3 regions of the Buttiauxella ferragutiae genome follow, and region 2 is predicted to be linked to each of the others. Evidence: predicted binding sites of a transcription regulator. Region 2 holds the regulator's gene; each other region holds the start of a gene.

Region 1 (6,947 bases), 320 kb from region 2:
GGCCCAGTTGATTTACTCAAAAGTGAAACTGGATAACACCCATGACGAGGCATCTGCGGTTAAATTCGGTAACGCAGATTCCCTGACCGGGCGTCTGAGCCTGCGCGTCCATCAGACCTGGCATCATGATGATAAACAAAAAGTGGAGGAGGAGCGCACCAGAACGACGGCCTGGGTACGTCCGGGGATCCTGCATGAATTCAGAGGAGAAACAAAAACCGCATTTTCTTCTCAACAAGGCGACATTCCATTCGTCACCAACAGCGCCGGAACATGGGGTCAATTAAATGCGGGCGTTGATCATCAGATCAATGAGTCAGTTTCACTCACCGGTTCTTTAAGCGTAGAGAAGTCGTTTGAAGGGGACAGCATCAATTACGGCGGGATTGCGGGTGTAAAAATTAAGTTCTGATAAGGGAAAGAACTGGCGTTTTTATCAGGCGGGGATGTATTGCATCACCCGCCTGATACGATAATTAGACTTCAATATCAGCCATGTCGCCTTTATCTTGCAGCCAATTGCGTCGATCTTCAGAACGCTTTTTAGCTAGCAACATGTCCATAATTGCCATGGTTTTATCGTTATCTTCATCGTCAATCGTAAGCTGCACCAGACGGCGAGTGTTGGGATCGAGCGTCGTTTCACGTAATTGCAGTGGGTTCATCTCGCCCAGCCCTTTAAAGCGCTGCACGTTCGGTTTCCCTTTCTTACGTTTAAGTTGCTCGAGCACGCCGGCTTTCTCTTCTTCGTCCAGCGCGTAGTAAACCTCTTTGCCCAAATCGATGCGGTACAACGGTGGCATCGCCACATAGACGTGACCCCCGCGAACCAGAGAGCGGAAGTGGCGCACGAACAGCGCGCATAACAACGTTGCAATGTGCAGACCATCGGAGTCCGCATCCGCAAGGATACAAACTTTGCCGTAACGCAACTGGCTCAGATCTTCACTGTCCGGATCGATGCCGATCGCTACCGAAATATCGTGCACTTCTTGCGATGCAAGCACTTCATCGGAAGATACTTCCCAGGTATTAAGGATCTTACCTTTCAGCGGCATGATCGCCTGGTATTCGCGGTCACGGGCCTGCTTGGCAGAACCGCCTGCAGAATCCCCTTCCACCAGGAACAATTCAGTACGACTCAAATCTTGCGCGGAGCAATCGGCCAGTTTTCCAGGCAATGCCGGGCCGCTGGTTAGCTTTTTACGCACCACTTTTTTAGCGGCACGCATACGGCGTTGAGCACTGGAAATCGCCAGTTCTGCGAGTTGTTCCGCCACTTGAATATTCTGGTTCAGCCACAAGCTGAAGGCATCTTTAACGACACCGGAAACAAAGGCGGCACACTGGCGTGATGAGAGGCGCTCTTTGGTTTGCCCGGCAAACTGCGGATCCTGCATTTTCACTGACAGCACGTAGGCGCAACGTTCCCAGATATCTTCCGCTGAGAGTTTCACGCCGCGCGGCAGAATGTTGCGGTATTCGCAAAATTCACGCATCGCATCCAACAACCCCTGACGCAGACCGTTGACGTGAGTACCGCCCTGCATGGTTGGGATCAGGTTAACGTAGCTTTCTGTCAGCAGTTCGCCGCCTTCTGGCAGCCATAACAGCGCCCAATCAACCTGTTCAACATCACCGGCATAATTGCCGACAAATGGTGATTCAGGGAGCGTCGGTAAGCCGTTAATCGCTTCGCACAGGTAATCTTTCAGGCCATCCTGATAACACCAACGCTGCTCGGTATTGTTCACTTTGTCAGTAAAAGTGATTTCAACACCAGGGCACAATACTGCTTTGGCTTTCAGCAAATGGCTTAAACGGGAAACGGAAAAACGTGGGCTGTCGAAGAATGAGGCATCTGGCCAGAAGTGAACGCTGGTGCCGGTATTACGTTTGCCGCAGGTCCCGACCACCGCCAGTTCCTCGACTTTATCGCCATTTTCAAAAGCGATACTGTAAACCTGCGCATCACGACGCACCGTGACTTCGACACGTTTTGACAAGGCGTTAACCACCGAAATGCCAACACCGTGCAAACCACCAGAGAACTGGTAGTTTTTATTGGAGAATTTACCGCCCGCGTGCAGACGACAAAGAATGAGTTCTACAGCCGGAACACCCTCTTCCGGGTGGATATCTACCGGCATGCCTCGCCCGTCATCAATGACTTCTAATGACTGATCGGCATGGAGAATAACATCAACACGCTTCGCATGGCCTGCCAGCGCTTCATCCACGCTGTTATCAATGACTTCCTGGCCCAAATGGTTTGGACGGGTGGTGTCGGTGTACATCCCGGGACGGCGGCGAACAGGCTCAAGCCCGGTGAGTACCTCAATGGCATCGGCGTTATAACTGGATTGCGTCATGGTTTATTCGTTCAGATTGCGAAACAGGAATTCGACATCAGGCATTAATGCAGGCCCAGGAAGTCGATGATCTGTGAGAAATAATCTTCGAAGCCTACAAAGGCGTGATTGCCACCGGACTCTACCGTCTGTCGACAGGGGGTGTAGTACGCCACCGCCTGGCGGTAATCAAGCACTTCGTCACCCGTTTGCTGTAACAACCAGATGAGATCTGGCGCTTCTAACGGGTCAACTTGCATGACTTTAAGATCGTAAATATGGCGTGACTCTAGCACATATTGCTGCCCGGTGTAGGGGTTCTCGTTGGTGCCCAGATAATCGACAAGCAATTCAAAAGGCCGTACCGCAGGGTTTACCACTACCGCTGGCAGCATAAAACATTGCGCTAACCAGGTGGCGTAATAACCACCTAAAGAGGAGCCAACAACCCCCAGAGGTTCACCGCCATGCTTGAGTACCAGCGACTCCAGCAGCTCTGCCGCATCGGCAGGATACGGAGGGAGCTCTGGGATAATCATATTGATGTGCGGATGGTTCTGCGCCAGCCAGGCCTGCAAGCTGGTAGCCTTAGCGGAACGCGGCGAACTGTTGAAACCGTGTAAGTAAAGTAGCGTTGACATCAATACCCTTCTGAAGCGGTATCTGGGTTGAACACCGCACCTTTCAGGCGGCAAACCTCAGTGGTCACTTCACCGTTTGGATGAAGTTCCAGCCAACGCCAACCTGGTTCAATAGTGTCGAGCGTGAAGTTTGAGCAGTGCGGCTTAAATTGCACACAAGTGGATGGCGTCGCCAGCATTCGTCTGCCGTTCCAGTCCAAATCTAGCTCCTGGTGAATATGACCGCACACCAGAGTTTTCACTTTCGGGAATTTTTGCAGAACGTTATCCAACTCTGCGGCGTTGCGCAGGCTATGTTGGTCAAGCCAGCTACAACCCGCAGGAACAGGATGATGATGCAGCAATAGCAGCGTATGGCGTTCAGGTTCAGCGGCGAGTTTACGCTCCAGCCAGTCGAGCTGATAATCGCTCAGTTCACCATGTGGGACGCCAAATACCTGGCTGTCGAGCAGCAGGATTTGCCAGTTATCACCGAGGAAAACTTGCTTCGCAGGTGAAATCCCTGCTTCCAGCAACGAGCTAAACATGGCTGGCTGGAAATCGTGATTGCCTGGCAGCCAAACGCAGGGCGCAGGAATCTCCGCAATGCCTTCAACAAAATGCTGGTAGGCCTGCGCACTGTGATCCTGGGCTAAATCCCCAGTAGCTACAATTAGGTCATACTGACGCTGCTCGGCGAGGATGGCGGCAATAACAGCCTGATAGCTCATCCAGGTATTGATACCAAGCAGCGTTTCGTTCTTTCCAGAGAACAGGTGGGTATCGGTAATTTGCAAGATCCTGATCTGGCCCCCACCGGCCACAGGAAGATTTAACAGGCTTTCCAAATGGTGTCCTTAGGTTTCACCCTCACTAACAAACCGGAACCGCCATCGCTCCATGCGCTAAACAATACCGCAGCCAATCGGCTAGAAACTGATTAATTTGATGCTTTTCGTCGCGTTGATGCAACTTTTTATTAGGATAATCATACCGTGCTTTGAAACGAAAGATCTGCTGACTTGAACACACTTCCGCGACCATGGCGTCATGATAAAGCCTGACCGACATCGACGGTAAGCTCCAGTAGCTTATCGCCGGAACAGTTTGTTCGATTTGTACTAGTGTCGTGTAACGTGTCGACTCAAGGATAGAGAGTCGATATTGAGCGCTACTTACCTGATAAGTGACTTTTTCACCCACTTCGTCATGACGAGGAAGCAAGCGTCGGAGTTGCGCGAAATTGGTTTCGCACAGGCGCATCATTTCAGGGAAGTCAGGTGTATAGCGCTTCATATTTATCGATTCCACTCTTCTCTTAATTTCTCATGATGCAATTGCAGCCAAAGCAGTGCAATGACTGAAGCCGCGTTGTCGATTTTCCCTTCTTCTACTAACTGATAAGCCTGTTCCCGGCTCACGACATGAACACGGATGTCTTCGTTTTCATCTGCCAGACCATGTATGCCATTCGCGGTGGTAGCGTCGACTTCCCCAACCAGGATCGATAAACGCTCGCTGGTCCCCCCAGGACTTGCCAGGTAGTTGATAACCGGTTTGGTGCGACCGACAATCACTCCAGCTTCTTCAGTTGCTTCACGACGCGCAACGTCCTCGACGCTTTCACCTTCTTCAATCATTCCCGCAACAAGTTCGAGCAGCCACGGGCTTTCACTGGTGTCGTACGCGGCAATCCGAATCTGTTCAATTAAGACAACTTCGTCTCGCACAGGGTCATAGGGTAGCAGTACTGCGGCGTGCCCGCGTTCTAAAATTTCACGGCAAATTTCGCCACTCATTTCGCCATTAAACAAGCGATGGCGGAAGCGATAAAGATCCAGAGAAAAAAAACCGCTATAAAGCGTTTCCCGTGCAATAATTTCAACATCGTTTTTGGCTAATGTGACGAGTTGACTGTTTTGCTTAGTCATGATGGGTTCCTGATTTTGATGGTTATGAAATGAGTAATTTCAAGCCAGTTTGACTGCCGTTTCATTTCCTATGTGATAGATTGATGAAAATTAAGAGTCAATGGCACATTACGCCAAGCACCTGAGCTGGCGGACTCTGCTAAAATCGACGATCATTTCCGGCTCTTGTCAGCGCTTACAAATAATTTTTTGCTTCACAACAAGGAATGCAAATGAAGAAACTGCTCCCAATTCTTATCGGTCTGAGCCTAACGGGTTTCAGTGCCATGAGCCAGGCAGAAAACCTGATGCAGGTTTATCAGCAGGCACGTTTAAGCAACCCGGACTTGCGCAAATCCGCTGCTGACCGTGATGCCGCATTCGAAAAAATTAACGAAGCACGTAGCCCGTTACTGCCACAACTTGGCCTTGGTGCTGATTATGAATACACCAATGGTTTTAGCGATGCGAATGGCATCGACTCCAGGGCAGCGAGTGCCTCTTTGCAATTGACGCAAACCATTTTTGATATGTCGAAATGGCGTGCGCTTACCCTGCAAGAGAAATCAGCCGGTATTCAAGATGTCACTTATCAGACAGACCAACAAACACTGATTCTGAATACTGCAACAGCCTACTTTAATGTATTGAGTGCGATTGATGCACTGTCCTTCACTGAAGCACAGAAACAGGCTATTTATCGTCAGTTGGATCAAACCACTCAGCGCTTTAACGTTGGCCTGGTCGCCATTACCGATGTACAGAACGCCCGTGCGCAATACGATAACGTATTAGCAAACGAAGTCACTGCACGAAACAATCTGGATAACGCGGTAGAAACGCTGCGCCAGGTGACCGGTAATTACTATCCATCTTTGGCATCACTGAATGTAGACGGCTTCAAAACCAACAAACCGGATGGCGTGAATAATCTGCTGAAAGAAGCGGAAAAACGTAACCTGGCATTGTTGCAAGCACGTCTGTCTCAGGACCTGGCTCGCGAGCAAATTCGCTACGCAGAAACCGGCCACATGCCAACCGTGGGTTTGACCGCTTCTACTGGTGTTTCCGATACCAGCTACAGTGGTTCTAAAACCAATAGTTCTCAGTACAACGACAGCGATATGGGCCAGAATAAAATCGGCCTGAACTTCTCCTTGCCACTGTACACTGGCGGTTCTGTTAACTCTCAAGTGAAACAAGCGCAATACAACTTTGTTGGCGCAAGTGAGCAGCTTGAAAGCGCGCATCGTAGCGTAGTGCAAACAGTTCGCTCTTCGTTCAACAACGTTAATGCGTCCATCAGTACCATCAACGCTTATAAACAAGCGGTTGTGTCTGCACAAAGCTCCCTGGATGCCATGGAAGCAGGCTATTCCGTCGGTACTCGTACCATCGTTGATGTGTTAGATGCGACCACGACGCTGTATAACGCCAAGCAACAGCTCTCCAGCGCTCGTTATAACTACCTAATCAACCAGCTGAATATTAAATCAGCACTGGGTACGCTTAACGAACAGGATCTTGTAGCGTTGAATGCAACACTGGGTAAACCAGTACCAACCACGGCTGACAGCGTGGCTCCAGAAACGCCAGACCAAAATGCTCGCGCGGATGGTTATACAGCGGATAGCGAAGCAACGACTGCTACAACACCAGCACAAGCGACTCCAGCTTCTGCGACTAGCAGCAAATCAGCTAACCCATTCGGCAACTGATCAGATATTTTGGGGGTGTGGCAACATGCCCCCATCACAACTTACGCATGCGAACGTAAGGCAGAGTAAAGATCTCCCTTCAAACATCCGTCATCGCTTTAATTTCAACCATTCATCCCCTATCCTAAGCACCATAACCACTGGGCTCAGGACAGATAAATGAAACGGACAAAAATCATAAACCACGCATCGTTCCGCAAAAGCTGGAACGCCCGCCATTTGACGCCAGTCGCATTGGCTGTTACCGCTGTGTTTATGCTAGCCGGTTGCGAACAAAATGACGAAACAGTCTCCATGTATCAAAATGCGGATGACTGTTCGCAAGCCAACCCTGGCAAAAGTGCAGAA
Region 2 (6,947 bases):
TAGCGTCTGCCTTTGCTGACTCAGGGTTTGCGCTTCTCGCTCCACCACACGCAGCATCAGTGGCACATCAATCTTTTCATTGAGCACCATTGCCGGTGCCGCTTCAATTTTAGATAGCGTCAAAAGCTGTTTCACCAGACCTTCCATCCGCGAAGTTTGCTCGCGCATGGTGCCCAGAGCCTTGTCGCGCAGAGGCCCTTCAAGCGCCTGATCCTGCATCATCTCCAGATAACCTTGCAGTACCGTCAACGGAGTACGCAGTTCATGGCTAACGTTGGCAAAAAAGTTACGTCGCGCCCCTTCCAGTTGGTGCATCTGCGTGACATCACGTGCCACCATCAGCCACTGCTCGTCGCTGTATGGCATCACACGGAATTCCAGATGACGGCCATTGTTAAGCACCAGCGTCAACGGCCGGGCGAAATCTTTTTGCGTCAAATAGCGGGTAAATTCAGGGTAACGCAGCAAGTTAAGGATGTTCTGCCCGTTATCGTCCGGCCAGCGTAACCCCAGCAACTGTTGGGCCAGCCCGTTACACCAAAAAATGGTCCCTTCTTCGGTAGTCAGCACTACCGCATCGGGCAGTGATTCCGCGCCGCTGCGAAAGCGTTTGATTAAATTGCCTAATTCTTTACGGCGTTTTTTATTACGCAGCTGCATTTGATGAAGACCGTATAACAACGGATCCCAGCTCCCGCGACCAGGGGGCGGTGTCATACTGCGATCAACCCACAACCACCACGACAAACGAAGCAAATTCCAGAAATGCCAAACCAGCAGTCCTGTGACCGCCAGTAATAAAAACCAGGGTAAATAGCCAAAAATAAGGCCCAAGATGACAGCAGGTAAGCAACAGAGCAGCAGCTCCATCACCAACCTTTTCCATGACAGCCGTTCCAGCACGCGTCACTCTCCTGATAAGGAACTAAAAGCGGGTTGAGAACCGATAACCCGTACCGCGTACTGTTTGTACCATTCGATCATGCCCGCTATGCTCGAGCGCTTTACGCAACCGCCTGATATGTACGTCCACTGTTCTGTCTTCGACATACACATTGGTGCCCCATACATGGTTAAGCAACTGTTCACGGCTATATACCCGTTCCGGATGCGTCATAAAGAAGTGTAATAACTTAAATTCAGTTGGGCCCATGTCCAGCGGGTTTTCACCGGTCATCACGCGATGCGATGAAGGGTCAAGGCTCAGCCCGTGCATCTCAATAACCTCTTCCACCGCCATCGGAGAGATTCGGCGCATCACAGCTTTAATGCGCGCCACCAGCTCCTTCGGTGAAAACGGCTTGGTAATATAGTCATCGGCACCAACTTCCAGGCCACGCACGCGATCTTCTTCTTCACCTCGTGCTGTCAGCATCATTACCGGGATTTCCCGCGTCAATGCTTCACGCTTCAGGTGCTTGATAAACTGAATACCCGAGCCGCCTGGCAACATCCAGTCCAGTAAAATCAGGTCCGGGAAGGGTTCGATAAGCAGATTCACTGCACTGTCATAATCTTCCGCTTCTACAGGCTGAAAACCGTTTTGCTCAAGCACAAAGCTCACCATTTCACGGATTGGAGCTTCATCTTCTACGACTAAAATACGCTTCGCCATGATTCGCCCTGCTCAAGGAATAATTATAGTTGTTTCAATGCGGCGCCATTATGCGTCAGATTTATGACAGATTTATGAAAAACATGACTGTTTAGTGACTCATCAATTTGATTTATGACACAGAGACCTATGCCGTTTTCCGCCTCGCCCCCTTATAATCGAGGCCTCGCTTTTAAGCCACCGGACAGGTTATGCGCATAATTCACACATCAGACTGGCACCTTGGTCAAAATTTTTATACCAAAAGCCGCGGGCCGGAGCATCAGGCTTTTCTTGAATGGCTGCTGAAAGCTGCCGTTGAACATGATGTGGATGCAATAATCGTCGCGGGCGATATTTTTGATACTGGCTCGCCACCAAGCTATGCGCGAGAACTGTATAACCGCTTTGTGGTGCAACTCCAGTCTACCGGCTGCTCACTGGTGGTGCTCGCCGGTAACCATGACTCAGTTGCCACATTGAACGAGTCCCGTGAACTGATGGCGTGTCTTAACACTTATGTCGTCGCCAGCGCACGCCACGATACCAGCCAGCAGGCAATTGTGCTGAATACGAAAGATGGCGCGCCTGGCGCTATTCTCTGCCCCATTCCCTTTCTGCGGCCACGCGATATTCAAAACAGTCTGGCGGGTTTATCCGGCCATGAAAAGCAGCGTTCATTAATGGAAGCGATCGGTGAACATTATCAGCAGTGTTTTAGCGCCGCTTGCGTTCTGCGCGCTGACGCGCAGTTGCCAATTATCGCCACCGGGCATTTAACCACCGTCGGCGTGACGAAAAGTGACGCCGTGCGTGACATCTATATTGGCACACTCGACGCTTTCCCGGCGCAGCATTTCCCGGATGCCGATTACATTGCCCTGGGCCATATTCACCGTGCGCAATTAATTGGTGGCACCGAACATATCCGCTACAGCGGCTCACCAATACCGTTAAGTTTTGACGAAACCGGTAAGACCAAAAGTGTTTATCTGGTTGAATTTTCAGAAGGTAAACTTCATGAAGTCACCCCACTTACGGTACCAGTTAGCCAGCCGCTGGCGGTGATCAAAGGTTCGCTGAACGAAATTGAACAGCAGCTTGAACAATGGCGCGATGCACCGACAGAACCCAAAGTGTGGCTGGATATTGAAATCGCCACCGATGAATATCTGCATGATATGCAGCGCCATATTCAACAGCTAACCGAAACGCTGCCTGTTGAAGTGGTTTTGCTGCGCCGTAGCCGTGAGCAGCGCGAGCGTGTTATTGCTCAACAACATAAAGAAACCCTAAGTGAATTGACGGTTGAAGAGGTTTTTGAACGCCGCCTGGTTCAGGAAGAAACCACTGAAGAACGCGCAAAACGCCTGCGCACTCTGTTTGCCCAAACGGTCGCCAGCCTGCATGACGCGGAGGAACAAGCATGAAAATCCTCAGTCTGCGATTGAAAAACCTCAACTCCCTGAAAGGGGAATGGAAAATTGATTTCACCCGCGAGCCTTTCGCCAGCAATGGTTTGTTTGCCATCACCGGGCCAACAGGAGCGGGTAAAACTACGCTACTTGATGCTGTCTGCCTCGCGCTTTATCACAAAACGCCACGTCTCAACACGGTCTCGCAATCACAGAATGACCTGATGACCCGCGACACTGCCGAGTGTCTGGCGGAAGTGGAATTTGAAGTAAAAGGTGTTGCCTACCGCGCATTCTGGAGCCAGAACCGGGCGCGTAATGCGGCCAACGGCAATCTGCAAGCCCCGCGCGTTGAGCTGGCTGAAGTAGAAAGCGGCAAGATCATCGCCGATAAAGTGAAAGATAAGCTCGATATCACCGCCAAATTGACCGGACTCGATTACGACCGCTTCACCCGCTCCATGATGCTTTCTCAGGGGCAGTTTGCGGCGTTTTTAAATGCCGACGCCAATGACCGTGCCTCATTGCTTGAAGAACTCACCGGTACTGAAATTTACGGTACAGTTTCTGCGGCGGTGTTCGAAAATCATAAAAATGTACGCAGCCAATTAGAGAACCTGCAAGCGCAGGCAGCAGGTGTAGCACTTCTGGATGAATCCCAGCGCCAGCAGCTTTCAGAGAGTTTGCAGGCACTTACTACAGAAGAAAAAAACCGCCTGGCTGAACAGCAGACACTCCAGCAACACCAGCAATGGCTCAGCCAACTCGACCTGTTGACTCAAAAACACTCGCATGCGGGAACGGCACTGAATGCGGCAACTCGCGCAATCGAAGAAGCAGCGCCGCTTCTCGAAAAACTAACACGAGCCCAGCCCGCAGAAAAACTGCGCCCTGACTGGCAACGCTTGCAGGAATTACAGGCCACGCTGCAAAACACCCGCGTACAAAGCGAAGAAGTGAATACTCGCTTACATCAGGCGACAGTGCGTCGCCAGCAGACCCGGCAGGCCGCCGCAAGCCAGGCAGCAAAACTGGCGCATGAAAACAGCGAGCTGCAAGCCTGGCTGAAAACGCATGACAGGTACCGCCTGTGGGGCGCTGAACTTGCAGGCTGGCGCATGGCATTCAATCAACAACAACGCGATGCCAGCCAGCTACAGACCTTGCAGCGTGATATTGAAACTAGCCAGAAAAAGCTGGAACTGCTGCCAGCCGTTGAGCTTACGCTCACTGCTGATGAAGTGAGTACTCATTTACAAGCAACGATTACCGCGCGCCCTTTGCGCCAGCAGCTTGCTGCTTTACAGCCGCAACTTGCCTCACTTCACAAGCGAAAAATCCAGCAGCAACAAGATATTACTGCGCTTGAAAAACAGATCACTCAAGGCGATGTCGAGCTGGCACTCAAACGCCAGCAATACAAAGAGCGCCGCCAGCATGAAAGTGACCTGGAAAAAGTATGCGAACTGGAAATGCGCATTGTCAGTCTCGAAGCTGAACGCGCCCATTTGCAACCCGATCAACCTTGCCCGCTGTGTGGTTCCACGCAGCATCCGGCAGTGGCGGATTATCAGGCCATACAGCCAGGAGAAAATCAGCAGCGTCTGACGGCACTAAAACGTGAAGTTGCCAGCCTTGCGGAAGCTGGTTTTGCGATGAAAGGCCAACTCGACACGTTGCGTTCACAGCGCGAAAACCTGGTTGTCGCCATCAAAACGCTTGATGAAGAAGAGAAGGCATTACGTCTACGCTGGCAGCAACTGTGCGCCAGCCTGCAACTGGCGCTGAAGCCCGAGGACGACCTCCAGCAGTGGCTGGAAAGCGAAGAAAAACGCGAGCAGCAGCTGCATCAACTCAGCCAACGGATCGTGCTGGAGGAGCAACTCGCTCGGACGCGTCTGCAACACAGCAAACTAGCGGCAGAGGCCGCGGCACAACGAGAAACACTCAATAGCGTGCTCGAAAATGCTGGCCTACAACATCCCGCTCACGGTGAAGAACATAGCTGGCTGGAACAGCGCCAACAGGAATCCCAAAGCTGGCAACAGCGCAATGAACAACTTCCACGTTTACAACAGCAACTAAACGCCCTGGAAAACCTGCTCAATGCGCTGATTGATGATGGCACCACGCCTGCTCCGCTATCCGAAAGCGAACAAATTTCAGCGTTGCAAAACTGGCATAACTTGCACAGCGACTGTATTGCGCTGGAGAGCCAGTGGAAGACGCTGCAACAGCAGTTGCAACAGGAAGAAGCCCGCGTGAGTCAGGCAAATGAGCAGTTCCTGTCCACCCTTGCCGCTAGCCAGTTCGCCGATGCACCGTCATTCCAGGCAGCATTACTCGATGAAAGTGAACGCCAGCAACTTGAGCAGAAAAAACAGCATCTTGAGCAACAGCATCAGCAGCAAACCATTCTTTGCCAGCAAGCTGAGAAAGCGCTCACTGACCATAAAGCGGCTCGCCCAACTACGCTTGCTGACGATGCAGAACTGAGTTTGCTGGACGCACAATTAACGCTGTGTAATCAGCAACTGCGCGAGAACACCACGCAACAAGGACAGATTCAGCAACAGCTTCGCCATGACGCAGAAAATCGCCTACGCCAGCAAGGGCTGATGCAGTCCATCGTCGAGTGCCAGCAGCAAGTTGAAGACTGGGGCTATCTCAATGCGTTAATTGGTTCGAAGGAAGGCGATAAATTCCGTAAGTTTGCCCAGGGGCTAACGCTCGATAATCTGGTGTGGTTGGCGAACAACCAGCTAAACCGTTTGCATGGGCGTTATTTGTTACAACGCAAAGATAGCGAAGCTCTGGAATTGCAGGTGGTCGATACATGGCAGGCCGATGCGGTGCGCGACACTCGCACGCTTTCAGGTGGTGAGAGTTTCCTGGTCAGCCTGGCGCTGGCGCTGGCGTTATCCGACCTGGTGAGCCACAAAACCCGCATCGACTCGCTGTTCCTTGATGAAGGCTTTGGCACGCTGGATGCAGAGACACTGGACACCGCGCTGGATGCGTTAGATACGCTCAATGCCAGCGGCAAAACCATCGGCGTGATAAGCCACGTTGAGGCAATGAAAGAACGTATTCCGGTACAGATTAAGGTGAAGAAGATCAACGGATTGGGTGTTAGCCGCCTGGCTAAGGAGTTTGCTGTCGAGTAATTTTATCGGATGACCCTGCGCTTATCCAACCTACATGTGAGATCTCGTAGGGCAGATAAGCGTAGCGTCATCCGCCAGCTTTTACTTCTCCAGCGGCCACAACCATGCGGCACCGCGCACACCGCTGGAATCGCCGTGCACTGCTTTGCGGATTGGAGTTTCGCATTCGCCACCAAACACCCACGGTTTCACCAACTGTGGCACCGTTTTGTACAAGCGTTCGTTGTTGCTCATGCCGCCGCCTAACACGATCACATCAGGATCGAGAATATTGACGATGTGTGCCAAAGATTTTGCGAGGCGCATTTCATAGCGTGAGATCGCCAGTTCAGCGATCGGATCTTGTTGATCCACCAGATGCATAATCTCATTGCCTTTCAATGAGTTCCCGCTCAGGCGATGGTAGTCGGTGCCGAAACCAGTACCGGAAATAAAGGTTTCGATGCAACCTTGTTTTCCGCAGTAGCAAGGCACTTCTTCACGAAAACGGAGTTCGTCTTCGTCCATCCACGGTAATGGGTTATGGCCCCACTCGCCCGCCGTGCCGTTGCCGCCGATCAGGCTGCGGCCATTAATGGCCACGCCTGCACCACATCCTGTACCAATAATCACGGCAAAAACCATCACCGCACCAGCCGCCGCTCCGTCGATAGCTTCCGAAACCGCCAGGCAGTTGGCATCGTTTGCCAAACGCACTTCGCGCTGGAGCGCATCGCACAAATCTTTATCAAAAGGCTGCCCGTTAAGCCAGGTGGAGTTCGCATTTTTGAC
Region 3 (6,947 bases), 1.8 Mb from region 2:
TCGGAAGGGCTACGACGAATACGCGCGGCGATCTCATTGAGCGGCATATTGAGCGTTGTCGCAAGTGCCTGCCAACGGCTATTCACTTGCACACCACCTTTTTCCATCACCGTTTTGGGGTCGGCCCAGATAGCTTTTACCGGTACGCTGACTGCCAATGGTCGGCCCGTACGGTCTTCAATCATGCCACGTGGAACTGTAATCGTCTCTTCGCGTAGTGAACGCATGTCCTCTTGCTTGACAAGATTCTCTGGCGAGATGATTTGCAACCAGGCTACACGTCCTAATAAAAATACCAGACACATAAGAATAGCACTGCAAAGCAGAGCAAAACGCCACTGAATAAAGTTACCCACGACTCCAGGGGCAATTTTTCTCACTTTCAATCCTTCACAACAACTAAGCGATTGAAAATTTAAACATAATGATGAAATTAACCGGACAGGAACAGTGCTACAAGATGCACTGCTTTGCTACAAAACATAACTAGTCACGGCTTGTAGAAACATATGGACAAGTAGTGCATAAGATTCAGACATGAAAAAGCCCCGCTACATGAGCGGGGCTTTCATCAAAATTTGGCGTTATTCGCGCCAGGTCTAATTCAACGGAATTAGATAGCAGTGACGTTAACTGCTGCTGGGCCTTTCTGGCCGTCCTGGATTTCGAACTCAACGTTCTGGCCTTCAGCCAGAGTTTTGAAGCCGTTACCCTGGATTGCAGAGAAGTGTACGAACACGTCTTTGCTGCCGTCAGCAGGAGTAATGAAACCAAAACCTTTAGACTCGTTGAACCACTTAACTTGACCTTTGATCTTTGCCATTTTGCAAAATTCCTTAGATTGTTTTCTTTGCCCGAAGGCATAACTTAGCTAAAACAGAGACATTACTGCATGAGGCACTAATATAAGGCTCGGCAGAGAAGCGGTATTCAACGTCAACGTGTTTACTCAGAACTTCTTTACTGAAAATGCCACACATAAACAGAACTGTACCTCGTTTAACCCAAAGTGTTATCACATACAACGCAATCAATGGCAAGCCATTTTTCGGCGTGAATCGATCTGTCGCACAAATTCTGAAACCAATATTGTTCATAAAAATGAAATGCACAAAATGTGCATAAAATTAACGGCGAACAAACGTGATTCCAAGCGTTCAGGCGATGACCGCAGACAACGTTTTTACCATAGCCCAAAGCTAACTTTTCGTCCAGACGAAGGACGAAAAAGTCGACACCACAGACATTATCCTTATGATTTTTTTAGCATAGCTATTCAAAAAATGAGCAGCACAGAACGTCTCAAGACAGATTGAAATAGGCGATGGAAATAACGCGATTACCAGAATGAATAAAGTATGAACAGTAAGCTCTTTATATTGCACCAAAATAATGAAAGTTTAATGACACTCTGCTACACAATGAGGCAATAAAAACGTTTCATTATATTAGCCATATAATAAAATTATCTTAGGTTATCCAAAATAACACTTTAACTTTCTGGATAATATTTAAACTATTATTTTAAGCAAGAGTAAAGTTTGACCTACATGTCGTGGCATGAACAGCGATTCACCGCCATAGTCTTGCCAGAGGGTTGGTGTATTCCCTGCTCTTTCCATGCTTTCGTCAAAGCGTAACATCAGCCGATTTTCGTAACTGTGGTGACACATTACGAAAACCGTCGATTTAAAGATGAGATTTTAGAGGATCAAACCAGGGATTCATCCAACGCATGAGTCACGACAAAGCGACGTAAACGCTTATGTAAGGATTAGCGTTCTGCCACCAGACGAATAAAATCGTCATCCTCTGCAACTTCTTCCTTAATCTCTTGCGGTTCTTCCTTCACAACTTCCGGCTCATTGGCTTCACACAGACGGCGTAGCAGAGCATTTTGTCGTTTCTGCTGTTCCAACAACTCTTCAAGCAGCTCGATCTGTTCATTACTACGGCTACTCGCTCGGTTAACAAAAAACCACATTACGAGGCCGATAACCAGCACCACCAGGGAAACTGTCAGGGACACGATATTCAACGCGCCAACACTTAATTCGTTCATCTTACCACCTCAGTAAAACGCGCTATTCTACACCTGCTGCGCCCGAAGGTAAGTATCGTGTGGATAAAAAGAGTCTACCAGGGAATAAATTTGTTAATTGTACAAATCCCGCTGAAAAATTGTACATCCTGATCGCACATCACGTTGACCATCTGCGTCCAGAGTAGTAAGCAGACGAAAAAAACCGCAACTAAGATGAACCATCTGTACTTTTTCACTACATTCTCCACATTAAAAGCTTTAGAGAGTAAGTCTGGCATACGCAACCTAAACCAGGCATCACTCAACTCAGATTTTATTTAAGAATCATCACATTGATACTTTAGTGCTACGCGCTACGCTTAACACTCTAATAAAGTAATAATAAGAGGTAGATATGCGTGTCGTGATCCGCACTATTCTGGTGATAGTGCTGCTGTGGATCGGTTTACTCCTCTCTGGCTACGGAGTATTGATTGGGAGCCATCAAAATGCAGCGGGTATGGGACTGCAATGCAAATACCTCACTGCACGAAATATCACCACTGCACAATTCATTCATAGTGAAAGTGGTATTATCGGACTGAGTGATTGCCCTGTATTGCGTAAAAGTGACAAGGTTATTGATAACGGACAGTAGATAATCGAAGAGTAAAAAAACGCCGCTATTTAGCGGCGTTTAATTTTTCATCAGAATGGATATTCGTGATAACCCATTTGCTCAGAAATAGTGCGCGCAGCGTCATGTAGCATAGCGACATATTCGTGAAGGCGGTCTTCAGAAAAACGCAAAGTCGGGAATGAAATACTTAAACCGGCAATCACAACACCAAAGCGGTCAAATACCGGCACGCCGATGCAGCGCAAACCTTCTTCTTGTTCTTCGTTATCTTCGCCAAAACCTTGCTTACGCACCGTATCCAGAACATCCATCAATTCGTCGGTGCTGGTAATGGTACGTTCAGTGCTGCGGGTGTACTCCACATCGGCAAGAATTTCACGTACTTCTTCACGGTCACGCCAGGCCAGAAGCACTTTACCAATTGCAGTACTGTACAACGGGTTACGACGACCGATGCGCGAATACATACGCAAGTTGTACATTGAGTCGATCTTGTGGATATAGACAATACTGTCTTCATCCAACGCACCCAAGTGGATCGTTTCTTTTGTCAGACGCGACAGTTCACGCATCTGGATGTCAGCACTACGAATCAAATCAACATTTTGCAACGCACGCGCGCCAAGTTCGAACAACTTCAGCGTAAGCGAGTATTTCTCAGATTCGCCTTCCTGAGCCACATAACCCAAGGATTTCATTGTCTGCAAAAAGCGATAGACGGTGCTTTTTGACATCATTACGCGTTGCGATAATTCAGTAATACCAATTTCGCGTTCTTCGCCAAGAGCCTGTAAGATGCCAAAAACTTTCAGGACAGAAGAGACAGAATCAGGTTGTTTATCCAGATCTGCGATTGCCATTAAATCACCTCGATCGCATTTGTTTTATAAAAATTAGAACCGGTTTTTAGTATAAGTTGACTACCATGTCATCGCAATGAATCTATTCTATATCGTTACAAATCTGCGACATATCCCGTAAATTTAGTGCTATTATTATTTCTCCCCGAATACAGCCCCGTGAATTCAATCTTTCCTATGGATAAAACCCTTGCTGATGGGCTGCCATTACCGCGGCGCTATGGTGCTATTTTAGCCATTGCGTTAGGTATTACTATGGCCGTGCTTGATGGCGTAATCGCTAACGTCGCCCTTCCCACCATTGCCCGCGAACTTAATGCCAGTCCGGCAGAATCCATCTGGATTGTTAACAGTTACCAAATAGCGATAATTGTTTCATTACTTTCCATGTCGTTTCTGGGGGATATTTTTGGTTATCGCCGGGTATATCAGTGCGGGCTAATGCTGTTTTGTGTGACATCCCTTTTTTGTGCGTTATCGAATTCTTTACCCATGCTGACATTTGCTCGCGTACTGCAGGGATTCGGCGGTGCGGCATTAATGAGCGTAAATACCGCGCTCATTCGGCTTATTTATCCACAAAAACACCTTGGCCGCGGCATGGGAATTAACTCATTTATTGTTGCCGTTTCATCAGCTGCCGGGCCGACTATTGCTGCCGCCATTCTATCCGTTGCTTCCTGGAAATGGTTATTTTTGGTTAACGTGCCCATTGGCATCATTGCACTATTATTGGCTCTGCGTTTCTTGCCAGCGAACCAACAAAAATCCCAGGGGCAGCGCTTTGATATTCCAGGCGCCATCATGAATGCCCTGACGTTTGGCTTATTGATTTCTGCCATCAGCGGGTTTGCTCAGGGCCAGTCTGGCTGGCTTATTCTCAGTGAACTGGCAGCCTTGCTAGTCATTGGATCTTTCTTTATACGCCGCCAGTTAAAACTCCCTTTCCCATTATTGCCGGTCGATTTACTGCGTATCCCGGTGTTTTCTTTATCCATTGGAACATCAGTGTGTTCTTTTACCGCGCAGATGCTGGCAATGGTTTCTTTACCCTTTTTCCTGCAATCGACATTAGGTCGTAGTGAAGTGGAAACTGGCCTGCTACTGACGCCGTGGCCCATCGCAACCATGATTATGGCTCCGGTCGCTGGTCATTTAATTGGACGAGTACATGCGGGATTATTAGGTGGAATCGGACTTGTAATGATGGCTTGCGGTCTGTTTGCTTTGGCGCTGTTGCCACATAACCCTTCTGACATAGATATTATCTGGCGCATGTTCTTGTGCGGTGCAGGTTTTGGCTTGTTCCAGTCCCCCAATAACCACACCATTATCTCTTCTGCTCCGCGTCACCGCAGCGGTGGTGCCAGCGGCATGTTAGGCACGGCCAGGTTACTCGGCCAGAGTTGTGGTGCAGCTTTGGTAGCACTGATGTTCAACCTGTTCACCACTCACGGAACGCACGCCTCGTTACTTCTGGCCGGCAGTTTTGCTACCGTCGCGGCTATTGTTAGCAGTTTGCGGTTATCTCAACCTACTGCTTCGCAGGCATAAAAAAAGCGTGCCAGCGATGGCACGCTTTTTTATCAATATTTATCACTACTTCAGATATTCGCCGTTACGCAGTGCTTCAATACGTTTGTCCAAAGGTGGGTGAGTCATAAACAATTCGCTCATTGACTTCGCCTTACCGTTGATACAAAACGCCATCATGCTACTGGCTTCTTGCGGTTCATAGCTGGTTTTCAGACGCTGTAAAGCAGCAATCATTTTTTCACGGCCGACTAATTTTGCAGATCCGGCATCAGCGTGGAATTCACGGTGACGTGAGAACCACATAGTAATGATGCTGGCCAGAATACCGAATACCAACTCCAGTACGGTCGCAATTGCAAAATAGACAAACGGGTTACCGTTGTTACTTTCACCTTCATCCCGATTACCTGACAGGAAGCCTGAGGCAACCTGTGCAATGATTCGCGAAATAAAGATAACGAAGGTGTTCACCACACCTTGAATCAGCGTCATGGTTACCATATCGCCGTTCGCAATGTGGCTAATTTCGTGAGCAATTACCGCTTCTGCTTCATCACGGCTCATGTTCTGCAACAGGCCGGTACTGACCGCAACCAACGAGGCATTACGGCGTGCGCCAGTAGCAAACGCGTTGATATCTGGCGCATGGTAAACCGCCACCTGAGGCATAGCGATACCCGCCTGCTGCGACTGCTGACGAACGGTTTCCATCAGCCAGCGCTCAGTTTCATTACGTGGCTGCTCAATTACTTCACCGCCAACTGAACGTAATGCCATCCATTTGGACATCAGTAACGAGATGATTGAACCACCAAAGCCAAACAACACCGCCATGATCATCAGACCCTGTACGCTGCTCGACTGGATCCCCGTCAGGCTTAGCACTAGCCCGAATACGACCATGACTGCAAGGTTGGTCAACAGGAAAAGCCCGATACGCATCATAATTTTCTTTTTACCTCGGTTAAAAATACGCATTCTGCGTTACCCCACATCGTAGGGGCAAGCCTGCTATTTTCAAGCATTCATCGTTGCCAAGTGGTTAATAATACATAACTTTACATTCAGAAAGAGCTAGGTTTACGCGGCTTGATAGAGGTAAAAAAAACAGGCACAAAAATTTGTGCCTGTTGGGGAGTTACTTAGCAGGAGCCGGTTGCTCGGCTGGCTTATCTTGCTGCATTTTTGCAAGGTCCAGCGCGATATGAACCGTTTCATCGAGATAAGGATCTGGTTCCTGATAATCCTTCGGCAAGTCTTCCAGTTTCTTCAACGGAGCTTTACCTTCCCGCTTGTAGCGATCGTTGATGCGTGCCAGACGCGTCGCATCGTCTTCCTGGTTTTCTTTCTCACGTTGAGCAAGATTCAGGGAAACAATATTGCGCTTCTCTTTCAGGGCATTGAAGCGAGCAATGTCCTTCATGATGTACTGGAACTCAGGATCGGCTGCAATTCTGTCCTGGTGCAGTTTGAGCAGTTGCGGTTCGAACGGTGTCAGATCGCCTGACTTGACGTAAGTTGCGGCATTAATGCTATCCCATGGGAGCGCGTTATCTTCGAACTTCTCGCCAGTTTCTGTCTCTTCCGTACCGGTCGGCATCATCACGTCTGGCGTAACACCTTTACGCTGAGTACTGCCGCCATTAATGCGGTAGAACTTCTGGATGGTGTATTGCACAGAGCCTAATGCAGGCCACTCAGGGCGAAGCATCTGATCGTAGATACGGTTCAACGAACGATACTGCTGAACAGTCCCTTTACCGAAGGTCGGCTCACCGACAATCAACGCACGGCCATAATCCTGCATTGCAGCGGCGAAAATCTCAGATGCGGAGGCACTGAAACGGTCAACCATAACAACCAGTGGGCCTTTGTAGTACACAACGCC

What was found. Region 2 encodes PhoB, which activates phosphate uptake and scavenging genes when phosphate is short. Its sites were predicted from a motif close to CTGTCATAAAACTGNCNNAT; they were not measured.
Region 1: nudF (ADP-ribose diphosphatase) is a predicted target of PhoB. The motif match lies at 4,973-4,992, and genes of this name have one in related genera.
Region 3: kdgR (DNA-binding transcriptional regulator KdgR) is a predicted target of PhoB. The motif match lies at 3,616-3,635, and genes of this name have one in related genera.

Annotation. Positions count from the first base shown of each region.
Region 1 covers NZ_CP093332.1:4,491,303-4,498,249, forward strand. Annotated here, with positions in the region: gene MNO13_RS20660 (autotransporter outer membrane beta-barrel domain-containing protein) at 1-412, shown strand, start outside; gene parE (DNA topoisomerase IV subunit B) at 477-2,372, opposite strand; gene yqiA (esterase YqiA) at 2,417-2,992, opposite strand; gene cpdA (3',5'-cyclic-AMP phosphodiesterase) at 2,992-3,819, opposite strand; gene MNO13_RS20680 (DUF1249 family protein) at 3,845-4,267, opposite strand; gene nudF (ADP-ribose diphosphatase) at 4,270-4,902, opposite strand; gene tolC (outer membrane channel protein TolC) at 5,115-6,599, shown strand; gene MNO13_RS20695 (DUF1190 family protein) at 6,759-6,947, shown strand, end outside.
Region 2 covers NZ_CP093332.1:4,174,020-4,180,966, forward strand. Annotated here, with positions in the region: gene phoR (phosphate regulon sensor histidine kinase PhoR) at 1-903, opposite strand, end outside; gene phoB (phosphate response regulator transcription factor PhoB) at 926-1,615, opposite strand; gene sbcD (exonuclease subunit SbcD) at 1,807-3,024, shown strand; gene sbcC (exonuclease subunit SbcC) at 3,021-6,176, shown strand; gene mak (fructokinase) at 6,258-6,947, opposite strand, start outside.
Region 3 covers NZ_CP093332.1:2,372,882-2,379,828, reverse strand. Annotated here, with positions in the region: gene ftsI (peptidoglycan glycosyltransferase FtsI) at 1-380, opposite strand, end outside; gene cspE (transcription antiterminator/RNA stability regulator CspE) at 614-823, opposite strand; gene MNO13_RS10960 (DUF2627 domain-containing protein) at 837-980, opposite strand; gene MNO13_RS10955 (YebO family protein) at 1,775-2,062, opposite strand; gene mgrB (PhoP/PhoQ regulatory lipoprotein MgrB) at 2,137-2,280, opposite strand; gene MNO13_RS10945 (YobH family protein) at 2,439-2,681, shown strand; gene kdgR (DNA-binding transcriptional regulator KdgR) at 2,732-3,523, opposite strand; gene MNO13_RS10935 (MFS transporter) at 3,701-5,077, shown strand; gene htpX (protease HtpX) at 5,123-6,004, opposite strand; gene prc (carboxy terminal-processing peptidase) at 6,198-6,947, opposite strand, start outside.